DNA from 3 places in the Parabacteroides sp. AT13 genome. Region 3 is predicted to be linked to each of the others. Evidence: riboswitches for the same ligand, from Rfam matches in the RefSeq annotation. Region 3 holds a riboswitch; each other region holds the start of a gene.
The links. Region 3 has a riboswitch for cobalamin ahead of CI959_RS05755 (Ig-like domain-containing protein). Riboswitches for the same ligand answer to the same signal wherever they lie in the genome.
Positions count from the first base shown of each region.

Region 1 (7,295 bases), on a different contig from region 3:
TATATCTGTGGAATTGATACAGTCTACACCCCAAATAACCGCTATTTTTTCCCAAAAAACTTTTAAATAATAATTATATGGGAACAAGAAAAATTATCTGTATGGGAAGCTTATTCTTCTTGTCTGTAGCCATTCCCTACGAAAGGCAGACAAGTATTAGGGGTGGCTGTTCCCGGACCATTTGATCAAACTGAAATTGAAAAGCGAGAAGATGTGTTGGTATATACAACACCTGTACTCCACACAGCCGTAGGAGTGACAGGAATGGTGGAATTAAAGTTGTATGTATCTTTCAAGCAATTACAGGAAAGTCGACGAAGCTAGCTTACTTTAAAACAATGGATGTAAATGGAAAAAATTCATAACTATGAATGAAGAAAAACATAGTTATGAATTGAAAATTTCATAGTTATGATTTTTCAGTATCAAAATAGGCAAGTAATTCTTCTATCGTTTGGGTGATATAGGTACCGCCGGAAGTCTCATGGATGATAAAGTGGGTGGTCTTTAAATCGCCAGTCTCAATCCAAATATTCGATTCCACTTCCCGATTCGCCAAAATTCCGTTTCGCTGGAGCCCTTTACGCACCATAGCGTATTTCTGTCCATGTCCAACGAGGCGAATCTGTCGAGAGAATTGATTATCTATACGGAATAATCCGGTATCCTTATCGAAAACAATCCCTTTCCGGGCGAAAAAGTTGCTTAGATGACCACTCAATGCCAAATCCTCGGGAGTACCGGTAGAGATACCATTCGCTTTGTCCATTAACCAGATCTTATCCGATATCTGAAGAGCCAGCTCCAAATCGTGAGTGGACATAAATATCGTCTTATTCGTTTTCCGGGTTAGATGATGGAGTAATTGCATAATCTCTACCTTGCTGGGGAAATCAAGGAATGCGGTAGGTTCATCCAAGTAAATAACCGGAGTCTCCTGAGCGAGCGCCTTAGCGATCATCACTTTCTGGCGTTCTCCATCCGATAAGGTATGGACCATGCGGGATGCTAGTTCCTCAATGCGGACAAGGGCGATGGATTCTTCCACGATCCGCTTATCATCCTTGCTCAACTTACCCCAGAAGCCGGTATACGGGCTACGTCCCATCCCGACCAATTCCCGTACCAACATATTCCGGATCTCACATTTATCGGTCAGCACGACACCGATCGTGGTGCTCAATTCCTTATCGGAATAAGTATCTATATCTTTTCCTAGGACCAATATTTCCCCATCTAATTTAGGTTGGAAAGCCGATAACGTGCGCAATAAAGTAGACTTCCCCACCCCGTTAGCACCCAGCAAACAGGTTAATTCACCACTATAGATCGTAGAGTGTATACCTTTAGCTACCAGCTTTGTACTACTCTTAGAATGGTAACCGATCGAAAGTCCGTTAATATGAATCGTATCTTGTTTCATCTTACTCGTTCAATTCATTCTTACGTTTTCTAAATAATACTGAGGCCACTACTGGAGCACCTACTAAAGCGGTTACCGAGTTGACAGGTAACGCTCCCTCGAACCCCGGCATACGGGCGATCAAATTACAGATCAACGCCAACGCCGCACCGGCGAATAAGACCGCAGGCATTAAAATCCGATGGTCGGAAGTTTGAAATATGGCCCGGCATAAATGCGGAACGGCTAGCCCCAAGAAGATAATAGGTCCGCAATAAGCAGTGACAATCGCCGTAAGGACCCCAGCCGAGGTGATAACCAACAAACGGGCCCGCTTGATATTAAGTCCCAAATTGCGTGCGTAGCTATCCCCAAGAAGCATCAAGTTCATGGTCTTGATAAGCAGGAACGAGAGAGGGATCAAGATTGTCATAAGAATCACGAACAACGTCATCTGATTACCGGAAACACGGGCGAAACTACCCAATCCCCAAATCACGTATGCACGGATATCCTCCTCGACGCTAAAGAATTTAAGTACACCGATCACGGCGTTTGCCACGTAACCGATCATCACACCGATAATCAACAACGTGACATTTCCTTTTACCTTTTGGGAAACATACACGATCAGCGCCATCACGGATAAGGAACCGATCACGGCCGCTATCGATAAGGCGATCTCCCCCATAAAACCAAGTTTACTCAAGGCAACGCCCCCTAAACTACCGCTTAACAACACCACGAAAGCGACACCCATGCTCGCTCCCGAACTGATACCTAAGACCGAAGGTCCGGCCAATGGATTACGGAAAACGGTTTGCATCTGTAAGCCGCTGATGGATAAGCCAGCTCCCGCTACCAACGCTGTCAATGCCTGTGGTAGTCGGGATTTCCAGATAATATTCTGCCATGTAATAGGCTCATTTCCTAAATTCCAGATAATATGCCAAACCGATTGAAGAGGAATAGAGACTGACCCCAACACCAAATTCAAAAAGATTAGAACAAAAATAGCCGTGACAATCGCCAGCATCCATAGGGTATTTGAATGTCTCATCAGTGTTCCTTATTTAAGTCGAGAATAATAGACCGACTCATGATCCGGTAATAAATCCGGATGAAAGATATGAAGCAAATCCGCTAGGACGATCTCCGGTTCTGTCGGCATACTCTCATAAAACGGCGTGTTCTTCATATTACAATAGATAATTCCTTTCTCCCGGAACGCACGGAAATCCTCATAACGAGGATCTTGCTCTTTCAATGCCTCATAGCTGAACGTTCCCGGGAAACTATTCACGATACGCCAATAATCAGCGTCGTCCGCTTGGTTATAGACCGTCTCGAAGTCTAATGTAACACCACCGGATCGCTCATCATCTTTCAAGAAATAATCAGCGCCGGCATCCTTGAAAAGTTGCGCTAAGAAGCTCTTTCCTCCTACGGCATACCAGTTTCCACCCCGTAACTCGCCACTAAAAACGATCGGACGTTTTTTAACCTTACCATCCGCCGTAAGTTCCTTTAATTCATTATACCTCTTCTCGATGGTGGCGAAACGCTCATTGCCATCTTTCTCTATCCCCAACAGCAAGCCTACGAACTTGATCCACTCGGCCTGTCCCAATGGCGTAGTCTCCTTATAACCCAAATGGGGAATCAAGGGAATACCCACGTCTTTCAGCATCTCATAGCCTCCCCGCTTGAATGGCGATACAAGGATCAAATCAGGATTCACGCTCATGATAACCTCGTTATCGAAATTCCCCTCGATACCGATCTTAGCGGTTTTACCTTCTTTCAGGCGTTCGTTCATCTCTTTATTGAACAAATGCCGTGTACTGGTAATCCCAACGACCCTATCCAAGGCACCCAATTTAATAAAGTTCGATAATTGCAGGGAAGTCATACAGATAACGCTTCGGATAGGAAGCTCTATCACCGTATAATCAGCGGGAATCCCCGTGGGTTTCGCACCTCTTTTCACGAACGCATAATGAAACGTGGTGCTTTCCTCATTTTGAGGATCTTGGATATCAGCCAAGAGATATTGATCCGCATAGGTAAGCTTGAATCCTTGGGCGTATAAAGGCTTAACCTGCTCTTGCGAGAACGCAGATTGCTCTACGGAAGCCGTCTTCCCTATTTCTCCTTTTTCACGGATACCTGAAGTACATGATAAAGTCAATACCGATAAAAGCAAGCATCCACCCGCTATAAACTTATTCATAATCCTTGTTTAATTGACAGTTGATCATTGACAGTTACTCTCGTCCTGCTCCACGGGACAGCAACATTTATTTATGAACCGGCAGGTCTTCTGACTTACTTCCATTCAGGACGCCTTCCCGATTACAAAACCAGTGGCCAAGGTATTGTCCGAATGTTTAAAAGTTCACAGCAGCGTGGTCTGTCCGGGATTCTCACCCGGTTCCCTTTTAATCCGCCTCCCGGAAAAAGAGATAAGCGGAGCCTGTTACAGTGACAAAAGTAGTAAGAATATTTGTATACATCCACAATTTTAAGGACTTTTGCGTTTCAAATAAAAACAGATACACATGAATCATCCTATTCACTTCGTCTCATTAGGTCCCGGTGATCCGGAATTAATTACGCTGAAAGGGCTTAAAACATTACAAAAGGCTGATATTATCTATTGTCCTGCTACACAAGGCAAGCATGGAATCATATCTCGGGCGACGGATATATTGAAAGCTATTGAGGTAGACGAATCCTTGATCCATCCGTTTATTTTGCCAATGAGTAAGGAACGGACAGATGCGTTAAACGCTTATAACGAATTGTTTCTGGATGCCCAAGCTGAATATTTGAAAGGGAAACAAATCGTGATCGTCGCCGAGGGAGACGCTGGTTTTTATTCATCTATACAATATGTATACGATAAATTCGAGGAAACAGGAATCCCGGTAGATCGAATCGCAGGAATTCCGGCATTTATAGCGGCAGGTGCCTTGGCCGGGATACATATCGTAAAACAAGAGGAGCAAATTAACGTAATCCCCGGGACTGCGTCGTTCGATGAACTTTCGGCAAAAATAGAAAATGGAATGATCATCGTCATCATGAAATTACCGGGTTGCCAAGAGGCTATTCATACTTGTATCCGGCAGTATGCGGATAAGGCGGTTTTTCATTATTTCGAGAATGTAGGAACAAGAAAAGAATATTATACTACTGATATCGCCACTATACATTCCAAGGATTTCCCCTATTTCTCCCTACTGATTATCCAACCTCGCTAAAAGAAGAAGGCTGCCCGGAGAGTAACCAAACCCGGACAGCCCATCTTATTACGCTACATGCAATATATGCTTAAGCTGATCGATATGGAAACGAAGTGTATCCATATAAGGTTTCACTGAATTATGGTACATGACCGCTTTTGCGTGCATATCTTCCAACTCGCTTACTTTACGGTTCGCCTCACGCATTTTACAAGCGTTGTAGCGAATACCCGATACATGTCCTTTGATATCCTCGATCGCTTGGTTTCCCCGGTTGAAGATAGACTCTGCTTCTTCCGGAGCGTATACCGTATAGGCTTGGGCAACGTCATCCAGTAACGCCTGTTGATAAGAGCCGGCTATCGGGAGCAATTGATGGATCGCATGATGACATAAAGAATGAACCTCGTTTTGAAGCTTCTTCAATTCTACTTCCCACTTTGATTCACATACTTCATCCAATTGTTTGACTTCCGCTACGACACGACCGCTAAACAATTCCACTACCATCTTTTCCCATGCTTCTGCTACCCACGATTTAGTAGCAAATGTAACCTGACTAAATCTTACTGTTGACATAACCTTAAATTTACATATTATATTGCTAATGTTATTAGTCTCTTATCTGTTTCAATTTATCACACTCAAACCATTTTAGGTTTCTTTTTATCGTTGTGACATCACAAAATTAATCAAATTATTACAGATGAATAATTTTAAAGACTATTTTATAATTCTTTAAAAGTACAACAAGCAAAACGTATGATTTTTGCAAAGCTCACTTTACAAAAAGTTTAATTTCAAGCCTGACAGCTATCACAAAAAGCAAGATCCTCGCCATCTTCGCACAAAAATATCAAAATAACACAATCTTATTATTCCATAAAGGGGGAAAACCTTGTTCCGTATCATTTTGTTATTATAATAAATTAGATTTACTTTGTTCAAACTATATAAACTTACATAAAGCACATGAAATCGGACATTGAGATAGCAAGAGAAACAGACTTGCGTAAAATTAAGGAAGTTGCGACAACGTTAGGTATCCCTCGTGAGGAAGTACAAAATTATGGCAGGTATATTGCCAAGGTTCCTATCCATTTGATCGATAAAAAGCAAATGGACCAGCATAATTTAATTTTAGTGACCGCTATCACTCCCACTAAAGCGGGAATCGGAAAGACTACGGTTTCGATCGGTCTGGCTTTAGGGCTGAATAAAATAGGGAAGAAAGCGGTGGTCGCTTTACGTGAGCCGTCTCTTGGCCCGTGTTTCGGCATGAAAGGTGGTGCTGCCGGAGGTGGATATGCCCAAGTGCTTCCCATGGAAAACATCAACTTGCATTTTACAGGGGATTTTCATGCGGTTACTTCCGCCCACAATATGATTACCGCTTTATTGGATAACTATATTTATCAGACCCGCAACACCTGCGAGGGATTGAAGGAGATCAAATGGAAACGGGTTCTTGACGTAAACGACCGTAGCTTACGTAACATCGTATCGGGTCTAGGCGGCTCGGCGAACGGTGTCCCTACCGAGACCGGATTTGACATCACTCCCGCTTCAGAGATCATGGCGATCCTTTGCTTGGCTACGGATATAGAGGATTTGAAACGACGTGTCGGAAATATTTTATTGGGTTATACAAACGAAGATAAGCCTTTCACGGTAAATGATCTTGGCATAGCCGGAGCTATTACCGTATTGCTAAAAGACGCATTACTGCCGAACCTTGTACAAACAACGGAGAATACTCCCGCATTTGTACATGGAGGTCCTTTCGCTAATATCGCCCATGGATGTAATTCCATATCGGCCACCCAAATGGCTCTTACTTATGGAGATTATGTGATTACGGAGGCTGGTTTCGGCGCTGATCTGGGCGCAGAGAAATTCTTTAATATCAAATGTAGAAAAGCGGGGCTTTCACCGAAACTGACAGTCATCGTAGCGACTGCCCAGAGCTTGAAACTTCATGGTGGCGTTCCGGAGAAAGAAATCAAGGAACCGAATATCGAAGGATTAAAGAACGGATTCGCTAACTTAGATAAACACATTGAGAATATGAAGAGCTTCGGCCAGCAAGTAATCGTTACTTTCAACCGTTTCGCTACCGATACGGACGAGGAGATTGCGTTAGTGGCTGAGCATTGCGAGGAGAAAGGGGTTGGATTCGCCATGAATAACGTTTTCGCCGAAGGCGGTGAAGGGGGTACGGAGCTTGCCCGCTTAGTGGTTGATACGATCGAAAATCATCCTTCCGCTCCTTTACAATATACATATGATCTGAATGATCCGATCCGTACGAAGGTACAAAAAGTGGCCCAGAAGATATACGGAGCTTCTTCGATTGTTTATACGACTTTGGCCGATAAAAAATTGCGTCAGATCGAAAGCTTGGGTATTTCCCATTATCCGATCTGTATCGCCAAGACTCAATATTCATTCTCTTCCGATCCGAAAGCTTATGGGGTCGCCAAAGATTTCGAACTAAAAGTACGAGATGTAATCATCAATAACGGAGCCGAGATGATCGTTGTCGTCATGGGCGAGATCATGCGTATGCCGGGACTCCCGAAAGAGCCGCAAGCCCGAAAGATCGATATCGTGGATGGCATGATTGAGGGATTGAGTTAATAGAC
Region 1 covers NZ_NQMH01000002.1:844,367-851,661, forward strand. The annotation lists gene CI959_RS17910 (ABC transporter ATP-binding protein) at 410-1,423, opposite strand; gene CI959_RS17915 (iron ABC transporter permease) at 1,425-2,462, opposite strand; gene CI959_RS17920 (ABC transporter substrate-binding protein) at 2,472-3,635, opposite strand; cobalamin riboswitch at 3,698-3,897, opposite strand; gene CI959_RS17925 (precorrin-2 C(20)-methyltransferase) at 3,964-4,668, shown strand; gene CI959_RS17930 (hypothetical protein) at 4,717-5,229, opposite strand; gene CI959_RS17935 (formate--tetrahydrofolate ligase) at 5,623-7,290, shown strand.
Region 1: another riboswitch for cobalamin. It lies ahead of CI959_RS17920 (ABC transporter substrate-binding protein); the one in region 3 lies ahead of CI959_RS05755 (Ig-like domain-containing protein).

Region 2 (7,295 bases), 1.5 Mb from region 3:
AGTGATAGGCGGCGTAACCGGCCCCAACACCCGCTCACCCAAACGAGCACGAAGTTTCTCGGCGTATAAAGCAGACATTTCCTGCAAAGCCTCCTCATTCCGACTTCGAAGGATCAAGACGATCAAACGGTAGTAAGGCGGGTAACGGAACATACTACGCTCGCTCAATTGCAAGCTCACCATTTCCTTATAAGCAAAATGCTGCACCATACGGATCAAAGGATGCTCCGGCTGAGTAGTCTGCAAGATCACCGTACCCCGCTTATCCCGTCGTCCGGCACGTCCGCTAACCTGTACCATCAATTGATAAGCCCGCTCGTGCGCCCGGAAGTCAGGGAAATTCATCAGGCTATCGGCACTCAGGATTCCGACCACGCTGACATTCCCGAAATCCAATCCCTTCGACAACATCTGGGTACCAATCAAGATTTGTGTCTTCCCCTTCTCGAAATCCGAGATGATCCGCTCGTAAGCCGTGCGGGTACGGGCCGTATCGAAATCCAGCCGCTCCACCTTCGCCGCTGGGAATTGCCCAGCGATCTCCTCCTCTACCTTCTCCGTACCGAAGCCTTGCATCTTGAACTCCGTCCCCTTACACTCTGGACATACCTGCGGCAAGCGGTAGGTATAACCGCAATAATGGCAAACCAGCTGATTATGCGCCTTGTGGTAGGTAAGGCTAACGTCGCAATTCACGCAACGAGGCACCCACCCGCACCCTCGGCACTCGATCATCGGGGCGAATCCCCGGCGGTTTTGGAATAGGATCGCCTGCTCGCCCCGGGATAGGGCCTCCCGCACCTTCTCCAGCAACTGAGGAGAGAAAAGGGTATCTTTCATGATCTTCTTGCGCTTTAGCTCCTTCACGTCCACCGTAATAATCTCCGGCATCAAGCAATCACCGTAGCGGGTAGATAGCTCGACCAGACCGTATTTCCCCGCCGTAGCGTTGAAATAGGAATCGATGGAGGGAGTGGCGGAACCCAATAAGGTCTTACCGCCGTGCATACCCGCCAAGACGATGGCAGCGTTACGGGCATGGTAACGGGGTGCCGGGTCCTGCTGCTTATACGTATTCTCATGCTCCTCGTCCACGATAATCAAGCCCAAGTCCTTAAACGGAAGGAAGAGGGAAGAACGGACCCCCAATACCAGCATAGGCTCGTCGCTATGCAGCAGCTTGTTCCAGACCTCCACCCGCTCGTTGTCCGAGAACTTAGAGTGGTAGACCAATAGCTTATCCCCGAATAATTTCGCCAGCCGTTCCGTGATCTGGGTCGTGATAGCGATCTCCGGCAACATATATAAAACCTGCCGCCCCAGCCGCAAGACCTCATGGATCAAACGGACGTATATCTCGGTCTTACCACTGGAAGTCACGCCATGAAGCAAGCAGACCTCCTTCGTCTTGAAAGCCTCATGGATCTCTCCATAGGCTTTCTCTTGCGCCGGACTGAGCGGATTCGGCTCTTGCAAGCGGCAGACGGATACTTGCAAACGCCCCACCTCTTTCTCGTAACTCTCCAAGATACCCCGTTTCAGCAGACCCTCCAATACCGCAGAGGTATAACCACTGCGTTCCAATAGCTCTTTCTTGGAAAGCTCCTTCGATAAAGCAGGATTTAACGTATGACTTAAATCCAAGAAACTGACCAGCAGAAGCTCTTGCTTCTTCGCTCGTTTCAAATCCTCGAACACCGCCTGTAATTTCGTCTCATCCCGGTAAGCCTCGGCCAAACGGATAAACGCCTGTGTCTTGGGAACGAATCCTCGCTTTAGCTCCTCGCTCACCTCGACCGCCCCTTTCACCATCAAGGAAGAGACGATCGGGACAACATTTCGAAGACCGGTCTTCTTCTCCAACTCCGAGATCGTCAATTTCAAGATCCCGCTAAAGGCATCCAGTACCGCTTGCTCATTCGGGCGCAAGGGGGCGGTGGCCTCGAAATCCTCATTATAGGTAACCGCCGTCTCGCTTTCCAACTTTAAACCGGAAGGCAAGGCCGCCTTATACACGTCGCCCAGCTTACATATATAATAAGAAGATATCCATTTCCAGAAACGGAGTTGCGGACGGCGGAGCACCGGCGTGGCATCCAGCAAAGCGTAGATCTCCTTCGTCTCAAAATCGGATACCGGTTCCCGGTCGTGTACCTCCATGACGATGGCCGTATAATATCGTTTCTTCCCGAAATGCACGATCACCCGGCAACCGGGAGTCACGGCTCTTTCCAGATCTTCGGGTATCCGATAGGTATAGCTATTCTCCAAAGGAAGGGGAAGTATGACGTCCGCGTATTTCATTCAAACAGGTGTTTCATTACGAGCCCAAAAATAACAAAAAAGGCCGGACTTCTAAAGCCCAGCCTCTCTCATTTTATTTTCACCTATTTAGAACAAGATCGCTGCCGTGATAGACCATCCACGGTTCTTTCCGGCACCGTCGGAGAGGTTCACCTTCTCAATGCTATAGTTATCAGTCAGTCCCAGACCATAATTGAAACCCACCTGCAAGTGACTGATCAGCTCCACGCCGGCACCGAAGTTAAGACCTGCGCTGAAATTCTTCGCCTTCACCTGATCCGCTACGGAACCCGGGATATCCCAAAATTTATCACCGCCTACACGGAAACCGATATACGGACCGGCTGCCAAATACGCCTTGACGATCGGTAAACCGAATTTCCATTTCAAGTTGACCGGAACATCGATATAATCCGTCTTCATCGAAGTCTTAACCCCGCCAGCCGAGGTCGTCTCCAAACCTTTTTGCGAATACAACACCGCCGCATCGATCCCGACACCGACCAACGGTAAGGTCGTCTCGATCATCGGACCCACTTGGAAGCCGGTTACATTATCCGCTTTCAACACGTCCGAGTTGAAATGAACAGACGATATATTCACACCTCCCTTGATACCGAATTTAAGCTGAGCGTTCGCCGGAAGCGCCATCAACGCTAGCAAGGCAACCATAACAAGTCCCACAATTTTCTTCATATTCATACTTCTTTTGTTAATTACTCGTTGCAAATAAACGCACTTTTCTAATAATAAACAAATATTCTCTATAGAGTGTTCACGGAATACCCCAGTCCTTTAAACGCAAAGAAAGCATGCATCTTACACACGGAGCTCATCCCGTCGGTCAGATTCATGCTTCTTTCCCTAATTATTATGGCAAAATAATTATCCGAAACCATGAGACGACTTGATAAGAAAACCTTGGATAAAGAATAGTAAAAACCGGATACGGTTCTTGCGTTCTCTTCCGGCCTTTCCTCGAAGCCGTCGAAAATATACACGCCTTGCAGGTCTTCTGACTTACTTCCGGTCTTAAGCGCCTTCCCATTCACTTGAATGAACAGTGGCAACAGTATTGCTCAACCCGTTTATGAAGCTTACAGCAGCGGGACTGTCCGGGATTCTCACCCGATTCCCTTTTAATCCCTATCCGGCGATTGCCGAAAGGGAACAAAGCATGTAGCAAAGATACATAAAGTTTTGATGTAGCCTAACACTTTCCACAAAAAATATCCTTATATTCCCGGTTCCTGATATAGCATAAAGCCGCCCCGATAGCCGTGCGATACTCGGCATACTCCGGTATCTTGAAATGGACATCGCACATCTCCTCCAGACGGGGGAAAATATCCGGGCATTGTGGCAAGCGAGTTAGGTTACCGATCAATACGATATTCTTGATATCGCCATTTAACGAGGCGAAAACAGCTCCTTGCCCGATGGTCTGCAAGACCATATGAACGATACCGAGAGCGATATCCTCAACCTTAGCGTTCGCGTCCGCTTTTCCGAAAATAGAGGCTGTCACGTCCAGCGGCAGGCCGGGTAGCGGATGCGGCGTAATATCCCGGATATGCAAGTCGATATCATTCAAGGAACCGTGCTCGGCCAAAGACGCTATTTGGTGAAAGTCATGCGTTTTCAATAATAGCTTAGACAAGCCGAGGATTGTTCCGCCACCGATACCCAATCCCCCGATATGCTCGATCGTGGAGCCTTGTACCTTGACAAAGGAGGTACCCGTTCCCATGCTGACCACCAATAGACTGTCCAGTCCCGTATTATATTGCGCCCCTAGCCCATTCGCAAGGAACTCATCCGTCTTCGCAGTTGGTAAGCCATATAAAGGTTGATCGATATAGGCGCTACCTACACCCGTCAAGATCACTTTCTCTATATTCGAGAGCGAGATGTTATTATCATAAATATACTTACCGAAGGCTCCGAATAAAGAGGTTACCGGATCGGTAGCTTTCACGAACATCGGGTTCTTGATCTTCTTATCCTCCACGCCGACGATCTTAGTCGTGCTACCTCCCACATCTATACCTATAACGATTCCCATGATTCTTTCCCTTTTTAATTGAATAATCGCTACAAAAGTACATAAACCCGTATACAATACTAAAAAAGGCCGGACAAAATCAATTGTCCAGCCTCTCTTTATTAAAAAACCGTAAGGTTTAAATGCTATTTATTCGCCTAACAAGATCTCTAGGATCTGGCAAGCTGCCTTCGATACGGAAGTACCCGGGCCAAAGATAGCGGCAACGCCAGCCTTATACAAGAAGTCATAGTCTTGAGCCGGGATTACACCACCAGCGATAACGATGATATCCTCACGACCTAATTTCTTCAACTCCTCGATAACCTGCGGAACCAACGTCTTATGACCAGCGGCCAAAGAAGAAACGCCCATTACGTGAACATCGTTCTCTACAGCTTGACGGGCAGCCTCGGCCGGAGTCTGGAACAACGGTCCCATATCTACGTCGAACCCACAGTCAGCATAACCGGTAGCAACAACCTTAGCGCCACGGTCATGTCCGTCCTGACCCATCTTAGCGATCATGATACGAGGCTGACGGCCCTCTTTCTTAGCGAATTGCTCGCAAAGCTCGCAAGCTTTCTGGAAGTCTGCGTCTTTCTTAGTTTCTGATGAATACACGCCTGAAATAGTTCTAATGATTGCTTTATAACGACCTACAACCACCTCGCAAGCATCGGAGATCTCTCCCAATGACGCACGCAAGCCGGCAGCCTTAACAGCCAACTCTAATAAATTGCCCTTCTTCGTCTTCACGCACTCCGTGATATCAGCCAAAGCTTTTTGAACAGCGGCTTCGTCACGGTTAGCACGCAACTCCTTCAAAGCGGCGATCTGCTCGTTACGTACGGCTGTATTATCAATCTCAAGGATATCGATCGGATCTTCCTTCGGCAAACGATATTTGTTAACACCAACGATGGTCTGAACACCTGAGTCGATACGAGCCTGTGTACGAGCGGCCGCTTCCTCGATACGCATCTTAGGAAGACCTGTCTCGATGGCTTTCGCCATACCACCCATGCTCTCGATCTCTTGGATCAACGCCCAACCTTTATGTACCAATTCATTCGTCAAAGACTCTACATAGTAAGAACCAGCCCACGGGTCGATTTCCTTACAGATCTTAGTCTCTTCCTGAATGTAAATCTGTGTATTACGAGCGATACGAGCGGAGAAATCGGTCGGCAAAGCGATCGCCTCATCCAATGCGTTCGTATGCAAAGATTGTGTATGTCCTAATGTAGCGGCCATAGCCTCGATACAAGTACGTCCTACGTTATTGAACGGATCTTGCTCGGTCAATGACCAACCGGAAGTCTGGCTATGTGTACGCAATGCCAATGATTTCGGGTTCTTAGCGCCGAAGCTCTTCACGATCTTCGCCCACAACATACGAGCCGCACGCATCTTGGCGATCTCCATGAAGTGATTTACACCGATAGCCCAGAAGAATGACAAACGGGGAGCGAACGCATCCACATCGATACCGGCGTTGATACCGGCACGAAGATATTCCATACCGTCGCACAACGTATAAGCCATCTCGATATCAGCCGTAGCACCAGCCTCCTGCATATGATAACCGGAGATAGAGATAGAATTGAACTTCGGCATCTTCTGAGAGGTATACTCGAAGATATCAGCGATAATCTTCATGGAGAACTCAGGCGGGTAAATATAGGTATTACGTACCATGAACTCTTTCAATATATCGTTCTGGATCGTACCGGCCATTTCCTCCAACTTAGCACCTTGCTCCAAACCTGCGTTGATATAGAATGCCAATACCGGAAGCACACCACCATTCATGGTCATGGAAACAGACATCTTGTTCAAAGGAATACCATCGAACAACACTTTCATGTTCTCCAAGGAACAGATAGATACACCCGCTTTACCTACATCACCAACCACACGTTCGTTGTCGGCATCGTAACCACGGTGAGTCGGAAGGTCGAACGCAACGGACAAACCTTTCTGACCGGAAGCCAAGTTACGGCGATAGAAAGCGTTAGACTCCTCAGCGGTAGAGAAACCCGCGTACTGACGGATTGTCCAAGGACGCATAGCGTACATACCGCTGTACGGGCCACGTAGATAAGGAGGCAGACCGGAAGCATAGTTCAAGTGCTCCATACCCTCCAAGTCTTCTTTTGTATATACAGGTTTCACCTCGATATGCTCGGGTGTTTTCCAATTGGGCTCGATACCATTGGCTTTTGCCCATTCGGCAGCGTTTGTAGCTGCGAATCCGGCATTCTTTATATCTATGTTTTTAAAATTTGGTCTCATAATTGTTTATACTTAAGCGATTCCTAATTTAGCGTTGAATGCTTTCAATGTCTCAAGCACATTGCTCTTTACATTTACGAACTGGTCGATACCTTGAGCCTTCAAGTCGTCCGCACAAGCAGGAGCTCCGGCTACAACGAATTCGGCACGTCCGGCCAAAGCCTTGTAAGCAGCAGGAGCGAATTCAGCATACTCGTCATCACTAGAGCAAAGAACCACTATCTCAGCACCCGCCTTGACTGCAGCCTCAACACCAGCCTCAACCGTATCGAAGCCTAAGTTATCAATTATCTTATATCCGGCACAAGCGAAGAAGTTAGCGGAGAACTGTGAACGAGCCAAACGCATCGCCAAGTTACCGATCGTCAACATGAATACCTTCGGAGTCTTGCCACTCTTCTCTGTCGCCATACGCAAAGCCTCGAATTCGGAAGCGCCGCGAGAGAAATCAAGAGCCGGGATCGTTGCCTCGCCGCAATGACCACCGCCACAACAGCAAGAACCTTTTTCCTGAATCTTATCGGCAGCTACTTCCGTGAAGTTAGGATACTGGTTAGAACCCAACAGGATCTCACGACGGGTAGCAACCGCTTTCTTACGAACTACATTCGAAGCGTTAACGGCATTTTGGATCTCACCTGCGTTCACG
Region 2 covers NZ_NQMH01000001.1:2,747,719-2,755,013, reverse strand. The annotation lists gene priA (primosomal protein N') at 1-2,304, opposite strand, end outside; gene CI959_RS11425 (porin family protein) at 2,392-3,000, opposite strand; cobalamin riboswitch at 3,292-3,495, opposite strand; gene coaW (type II pantothenate kinase) at 3,515-4,369, opposite strand; gene scpA (methylmalonyl-CoA mutase) at 4,499-6,646, opposite strand; gene mutA (methylmalonyl-CoA mutase small subunit) at 6,659-7,295, opposite strand, start outside.
Region 2: another riboswitch for cobalamin. It lies ahead of CI959_RS11425 (porin family protein); the one in region 3 lies ahead of CI959_RS05755 (Ig-like domain-containing protein).

Region 3 (7,295 bases):
TAAGCAAACCATACTTAAGTAAAGTGTTCTTTTCATGTAAATGAATTTAATTATTAATTAATACGGAATTTAAAGACCTTCCGGCCTCCATCCTTTTCTCCTGTCAACAGATAATTCCCGGGGGGAAGCGATATAGGATAAAGTTCGTGGGGAACTCGAGCTATAAAGGTTCTCAATATTTTTCCTTCCATTGTCATTAAATAAAAATGATATCCATCCAAATGCTCCAAAGACAATGTCCCATTTTGATAAATTACCCGACTACCACTTGCGGATAAATATTCATTACTTACTGGATTCGATATTTTTTCTACTGTATAGGTATCTATTATATCCAATCCATTCAGCACCTGTATCTCTATCGTATAAACACCGTCTATGTCTAAATTTTTCAATGGAACCAAAATTGTCCCAGAAGAGCCTTGTAAGCTCACCGCTCTTAATTCTGTGATTATATTACCTTCGGCATCGATTACATAAGTAGCGATTCTTTTATGACCACTATCCTCATTTCTATAAACACGAACTTCATAAGAGGTGGCTTCCTCTACTTTCGGAAAAGTTAAAACAGCATCAAGACCATTGAAATCTATTTCCGGAATAACAACTTCCGTTATCGTTACCTCGCAAACAGCGGTATATCCGCCATCTACCGATTGGGCTGTTATTTTCACCACACCGGGCTTGACACCTGTTACGACCCCATTTTCTACGGTTGCTATGCCTGTATCGGAACTACTCCAAATAACCTGCTTATTATCAGCGTTTACAGGAGAGATACTAGCTACAAGGGTTGCGTTTGCTCCTGCTTGTAAACGCAAAGAAGACTTATTGAGAGAAATGGATGTTACGTGTATCACCGGGATCTCGGGTTCATCCCCTCCACCTCCAGAGGGTATTGTCGCAGCGACAAAGACATCCCCGGGCTGAGTTCCTTCTGATGTATTCATATTTCCATTCCAGCTCCACGCATCCCAACAACCATCCGTCAATACACGGCTTGTCGCACCTAAACCAGAATAGCTAAAATTAGAGGTTTGGCTACTTCTCACAAAATAACTCCAATAGCCATAATACCAACCGGCTTGCCAATGAATGCCATTGCTACAACTCCAATAGTCATAGTCATAAGATGGATATCCATATCTTTCCGCATTTATCGGGTGATAAATAACTCCTGTTTGAACCCCTTGCCGAATGGCGGCCGCAACATCCTCTGCCGGATGCTCTGGATGAGAAGTTTGCCCCAACAGCGGATTTGTGATAGGAGGTTCAAATTTAAACGCATTTTTAGGCTCAGACTTCGCTCCCTCTAGATCATAAGAAATATTAAGTCTACTTTCACCATACCCGATTCCATCGATCGTATATCCCATCCAGCCAGTGTATTGGGTGAGCAATACCAATCGAGGATCTGCTTGAGCAATCGCCACGATCATATCATGTCCGGTTGCCTCGCCATCCCAGCGATATCCCCAAACCATGGCATCCGGGCGATTCCCATCATGCCATTCAATCACTAAAGCGGCTTTATTGCTACCGTTACCAACCCAATATTGGATGTCATCGAAAGTAAAACTGGCATCAGCTCTTAACTGAGACTCCTGCTTTGTTGAGATATTCCTTGCGGAAGGATGCGGTTGACCTTGGACCAATACTTGCGCATAGGCTCCAACTACGTAAAAAGCCATTACAAAGAAAAAAGATAAAAACTTTCTCATAAGCATAATATTAATGTAAAACTCAAAAAAACAAATACACTGAATGATATAAAAAGACATGGCTTTAACAGGTTAACACAAAATAAATTACCCATAGTTCCCCACGAACTACGGCATAACTTACCCTATCAAAATTACCTCTTTAGAACAATGTTCTCTGTATTCCATATTTGAATCATACGCTAAACCCCGGTAGCGTAAAATTGCGGCAGTTATCCGGCATTGGCAGGTCTTCTGACTTACTCCACTTTAGAACTTCCTTCCCGTTCCTTCCGGAAACAGTGGCAATGAGTTGATGTCTAAAGCTTTTTTGGAGCTTACAGCAGCGGGACTGTCCAGGTTTCTCACCTGATTCCCTTTTAATCGCCGTACCCTGAATAAAGTAGGCGAACCAATACGGCAGCAAATTTATGAAAAACAATTCAAATTATCGACAAATTCACAAAATGCTTTCTTCCCCCAACCATCACTGATCATTCGTGGGTATTCCCGACCGTCAAAATACATATTTGTAGGTATTGCCGAGACTAATAAGATATCGGATATTTGCTTTCGTTATTAAACTATAAAAACAAATAGGAATGAAGACTATAGGAATATTCTACGGCTCGTCTACAGGAACGACGGAAGGGATCGCGAAACGTATCGCAGAGAAGCTGGGTGTGGAAGACAAAGATATTCATGACGTATCTAACGCTTCTCCCGCTGATGTAGCGCCTTATGAAATCTTGTTATTGGGCTGTTCCACTTGGGGCGCCGGAGATTTGCAAGATGATTGGGATAGTTATCTAGGGAAACTGAAAAAGCTGGACTTAAGTGAGAAAACCGTCGCATTATTCGGTTGCGGAGACTCAGCCTCTTTTAGCGACACTTTCTGTGACGCCATCGGTACGATCTATTCCGACCTGCGAAATACAGGTTGCAAATTCATTGGCGCTGTAGATGCTTCGGGATATTCATTTGACAGTTCCACCGCCTGCATAAACGGTATGTTCGTCGGACTTCCTTTGGATGAAATGAATGAAGACGATCAAACAGAAGGGCGGATCGACCAGTGGTTGGCATCTATAAGGAAAGAAGGAATTGAATAGACGCACACTTTTACATACATAACTGTTTAACCTTAATATTACAACGTTTGCGTATTCAACTTGATTGGTTTAGATTTATGAAGAGGTATGTGGGTCAAACATACCTCTTTCTTTTCATCTCAGTTTCCTGAATTGTTTCTTTATCCAAAAATAATAGCCGGTTATCGCGAAGATCGTCCCCAACAAGGAAACTAAGCAAGTCAATATACGGGTAGTCATTCCCCCCCACGAGCCGACGTGTACAGAATAAATCCATCCTCTTATCTTCCCCGATTTTGGGAGATCTTTATATAATTGGACTTCCGTAATCTCACCCGTAGCAGGATCAAAGGAGTAACGGTCGCTTCCTCTCGTATTTCCATAACGGGCCGTAGAAACCGTAGCGGAGCCATCTTGGATCGTGATTGAGTTAAAGTCCGGATAATGGCTTTTCAATGCCGATAACACCTCAGCCCATTGTGTGTAATTGGAAGAAGCTGGAGCATGATGCGCTTGAGGCGGGTTTGCACTAATACCGAAGACACTATAAAAGGCATTTCGATACCAACCAAACGACCATGTTAATCCGGTTAACGCTAAGATAAGCAGGAGCAATGCCGCATAGAATCCCCCGGAGACATGTAAATCATAGAAGAAACGGAACCAACCAGCCTTGGTCTTTACTTTCAACCGGTTTCTCAATACTTTTTTATTACGGGGATACCAAATTACGATTCCACTTATAATAATAATCGCCAAGACCAAAGTCGCATAGCCAACTATTGATTTTCCCCAAGAAAAACTTCCATCCCGTTTATACTCATCAAGTAACCAACGATGAAGACGCATCATTTTCAGGAAAAAACCTTGTCCGTCATCCATCCCGGTCACCTCCCCGGTGTAGGGATCAATAAAACCTGCGGCCTTTTTCCCCGGTAATACCAGTTGATAAGTTCGTCTCGGGTCAGACGATACCCGAATACCGTTTATTCGAACCGAATCGGGTAATTGTTGGCGCGCCGATTCTATCAAGGCGGCAGGCGAGAGAGGTTCCCCTTTTACTTCCTTTACAAAATAACGGGAAGGGTAGCCTAATTCTAATATCTCTGTCTCAAAGACGAGAATCGCCCCGGTCAGGCAGACAATCGCAATAATAATGCCAAAAGGTATCGATAGCCATAAATGTACTTTCGCAAAGAATTTTCTCATTTTCCGAATAATTGTTTAATCCCGTCATATATACCCGGAACCGCTACCGTTCCATGGTTCTCGTCGGGAAATGATTTACTAAAGAAACGCAGGTTCTCCGCTTGTGGTAAAACCTCCGAAAGAAGATAACTCACTTTGTCAAGATGAATGTCCACCCGGTCCGTCCTTTTTTTAGACGCGACACCGATATACAGGCTTTTCCCTTTAAAATCCCTGCCTGCAACCAAAGCCTCCGCCTCCCGGACCAACCGCCCCTGATCCCACCACAAACTAGGGTCGACCGCTAGATAGGTATCAAATAATTCCGTATGACGAAGAAACGTATTCAAGGTGAAAAGCCCCGCATACGAATGACCGATAAGCATATTCCAGCCGTTCGTGCGATAGGCACTATCGATAGCGGGGCGAAGTTCTTCCGTAAGAAACTTACTGAAAGCCTCACTTCCCCCTCCTTGCGGAATCGCATCTATGGAGATTTTACCATCCCGTCCGGCGGCTGAAGCGGTAGGCGTAAAATCACGTGTCCGATCCGAATTTAATACCCCGACAATAATACAGGGAGGTAGATATTTACCTCTACCGGATGCCAACGTTTTCCTTATGCCTACCAGCGAATGAAAGAAAGAATCTCCATCTAGCAGGTAAACAACCGGATAGCGTTGTTTCGTATCCATATTATAATGCTCCGGCAAGTGTATCCAATAACTCCGTTCTTCTTGCAATACGGTAGAGTACAAAACCAGTTCCTTTCCTATACAAATATCCTCCTGGCTCCGCAGGGTTAGTGGGAGCAGGAGGAATATTAAAAGAATGTGAGTCCGACTCATACTTGCTTATTATTCTTGAGCGGCAGTCAATTTACCTACACCACTGATTTGCTCTGCCTCAACGGTAAGACCTTTTGTTGCGGTAGCTGTCTTCGGATCGATACGATACACGGCCGGTTGACTCCCATCGGTAGTCGTAACCGCCATATAAGCGATACCATCCTCCGAGAACGGAGTATTGCCAAATCCAGAAATAACATCCGTGGAAGGCAGCCCCTTCACGTAAGTAAGACTCTTATCCTCTCCTTTATAAATAGCCAACTCTTTCGCGGCGAATCCGGATTCAGTCAACGGACGATCATACATCAACAACAAGAAATAATCTTCCGTGATATGCCAACAACGCAAGAATGCCTTACCACCCGTCTGTGCCTCCAAATTACAATAATAATCAGGATCAAACTCCTCCGCGTTAGCCTTAATACGAACTACACCGGCCGGCAAAGTCGTTTTCTGTACCTCCGCGGTCATCGTCTTGGCATAGCTGGGCGAGAACACATACACATCGCCGTTGTCTGCCGTCCAAATGGTCTGGTAGTATTGAGAACGGTTACGTCCGCAAGCATAACTGATCTTATCCGTCTTTATCAGTTTCGGGTTCTCGAATTTCTCGTTCGCATAAATAGCGACCCAAGCCTCGTTCGGATATTGCGTCCATTGCAATTCCCCTTTTTCGTAAGCGCCACTACCGCTTCCTCCGGATTCTGTCTTTACCAGCTCCGGGTATTTAACATATTTACCTCCCTCCGCTTTCACGCCGTACTTACTCAATCCCATCGGGATAGCCGCGGAATAGATCCGGCCGTTCGCTTGGAGAATACCCGCTAACGTAACGAACTCGCCATTTCCCAAATAATTCTCCGACAAGATCGTATTCGTGTTTGTCGTAAACGTCTCTTTGGCCACATCCAGATAAGAGAGCAAGAAGCCTTTAGGCAGATAACCATTCTCGTCCGCATATTCCTCACCCAGATCACCGGTAGAAGATGTAATGATATAGTCGCCATAGATACCATAAGAAGTAAATCGCTTGATCTCGTAAGTATTATCACGCTCTTTAATCTTACCTTCCGCATTCAGTACGTATGAAGAAGTAACACCAGCATTTCCTTGGTTGTAAACCAAACGATACAAATATTTATCCTTATAGAAGATCCATTGCGTACCGCTTTCCGTAGTGAGTCCGTTGTTTTTAGCGGAGATAGAGCCATCCCCCAGCGTATCGGCTGTCAACAAGTAATTTGCGTCACCGACAGAAGCGGCGACTACATAGCTCGAAACCGCCTCCGAGGTCGATCCTCCGCCATTTCCATTCCCGTTGCCTCCGTTATCCGGGTTTACAGGATCGTCGTCACTACAAGAAGTAAATACTCCCCCAACCAATAACGCGACGGCAAGACCTGTCATTAAATAATTCTTCTTCATGTTGTTTTAATCTATTATGTTTTGAATTAATTATTGATAAATAAAAGATAGTCACACTTTAAATTAATTACCGAAATAAACCCTCACCTTACCATAGAAAGCCCTGCCAGCCTTCTGCAAGCTGAAGTTATCGTATAATTTCTCGTTCGTGAGATTCCTGCACTCGAAAGAGATATTGTAACGCCCGTTCTGTATACCATAAGAGAGTGTCAGATTATGCGAGAATTGAGTTGGTACCACAAATTCGGATTCACTGCCTACTGCCTCCGAATACAGCGGGAAACTATGCATATATAAATTATCGTAAGTGACACTTAGCGTATTGCCTTTCTTCCACAAATTACGCCAGTAGAAGGTCACATCCGAGTTGGCAAACTGATAAGGAAGATTCGGCATACGTGCGCCATATGTCAAGCTCTCTTGGTTCGTCCCGCTGGTAACCGTCTTCACGTTATCCCTTACATTCATCTGCGTAAAGTTTCCTCCTACGCTTACCCAGTTAGCGAAACCGTAGCGAACCGAGATATTGTAACCCTTGGTCTCTACACGACCATGATTCACATAGGTAGCGCCATATTTACCGCCGCTCAAATCCGATATATTCCGTTGGATATAATCTTTCGTATTTCGGTAGATCAATCCGCCTTCCACATATACGGAATGCTTACCGAATGTCTCGTTGTAGCTTAAATTCAGATTCACGTTATCGCTGTTCTCCGGTCTCAAGGAAATATCGCCGGTCTCAAGGTCCTCATCGCCAAACATCTCCTCATTGGTCGGCAGGCGATAGGCTTTCTCATAGGACAATTTCGCTTGCAAGCTTTTCAAGATAAAGTAAGTTCCCGCGGCCCCATATCCCATCGCGCTTACCGAATTGGTCGTACGTATATAGTCATCTTGAGCCGAGGAAGTAGCGACAGGCCCCGCGATAAACTGGTTGTAATATTTACCGAACACAGACAAGTTCCAATGTTCCGTCGGCATCAAGCGATACGAAAGACCGCTGATATTTTTACGGGTTTCCTTCGGGATAGCGTTCGCTT
Region 3 covers NZ_NQMH01000001.1:1,296,837-1,304,131, forward strand. The annotation lists gene CI959_RS05750 (DUF5074 domain-containing protein) at 1-36, opposite strand, end outside; gene CI959_RS05755 (Ig-like domain-containing protein) at 54-1,721, opposite strand; cobalamin riboswitch at 1,928-2,132, opposite strand; gene fldA (flavodoxin FldA) at 2,303-2,812, shown strand; gene CI959_RS05765 (PepSY domain-containing protein) at 2,927-4,000, opposite strand; gene CI959_RS05770 (alpha/beta hydrolase) at 3,997-4,827, opposite strand; gene CI959_RS05775 (DUF4374 domain-containing protein) at 4,837-6,252, opposite strand; gene CI959_RS05780 (TonB-dependent receptor) at 6,316-7,295, opposite strand, start outside.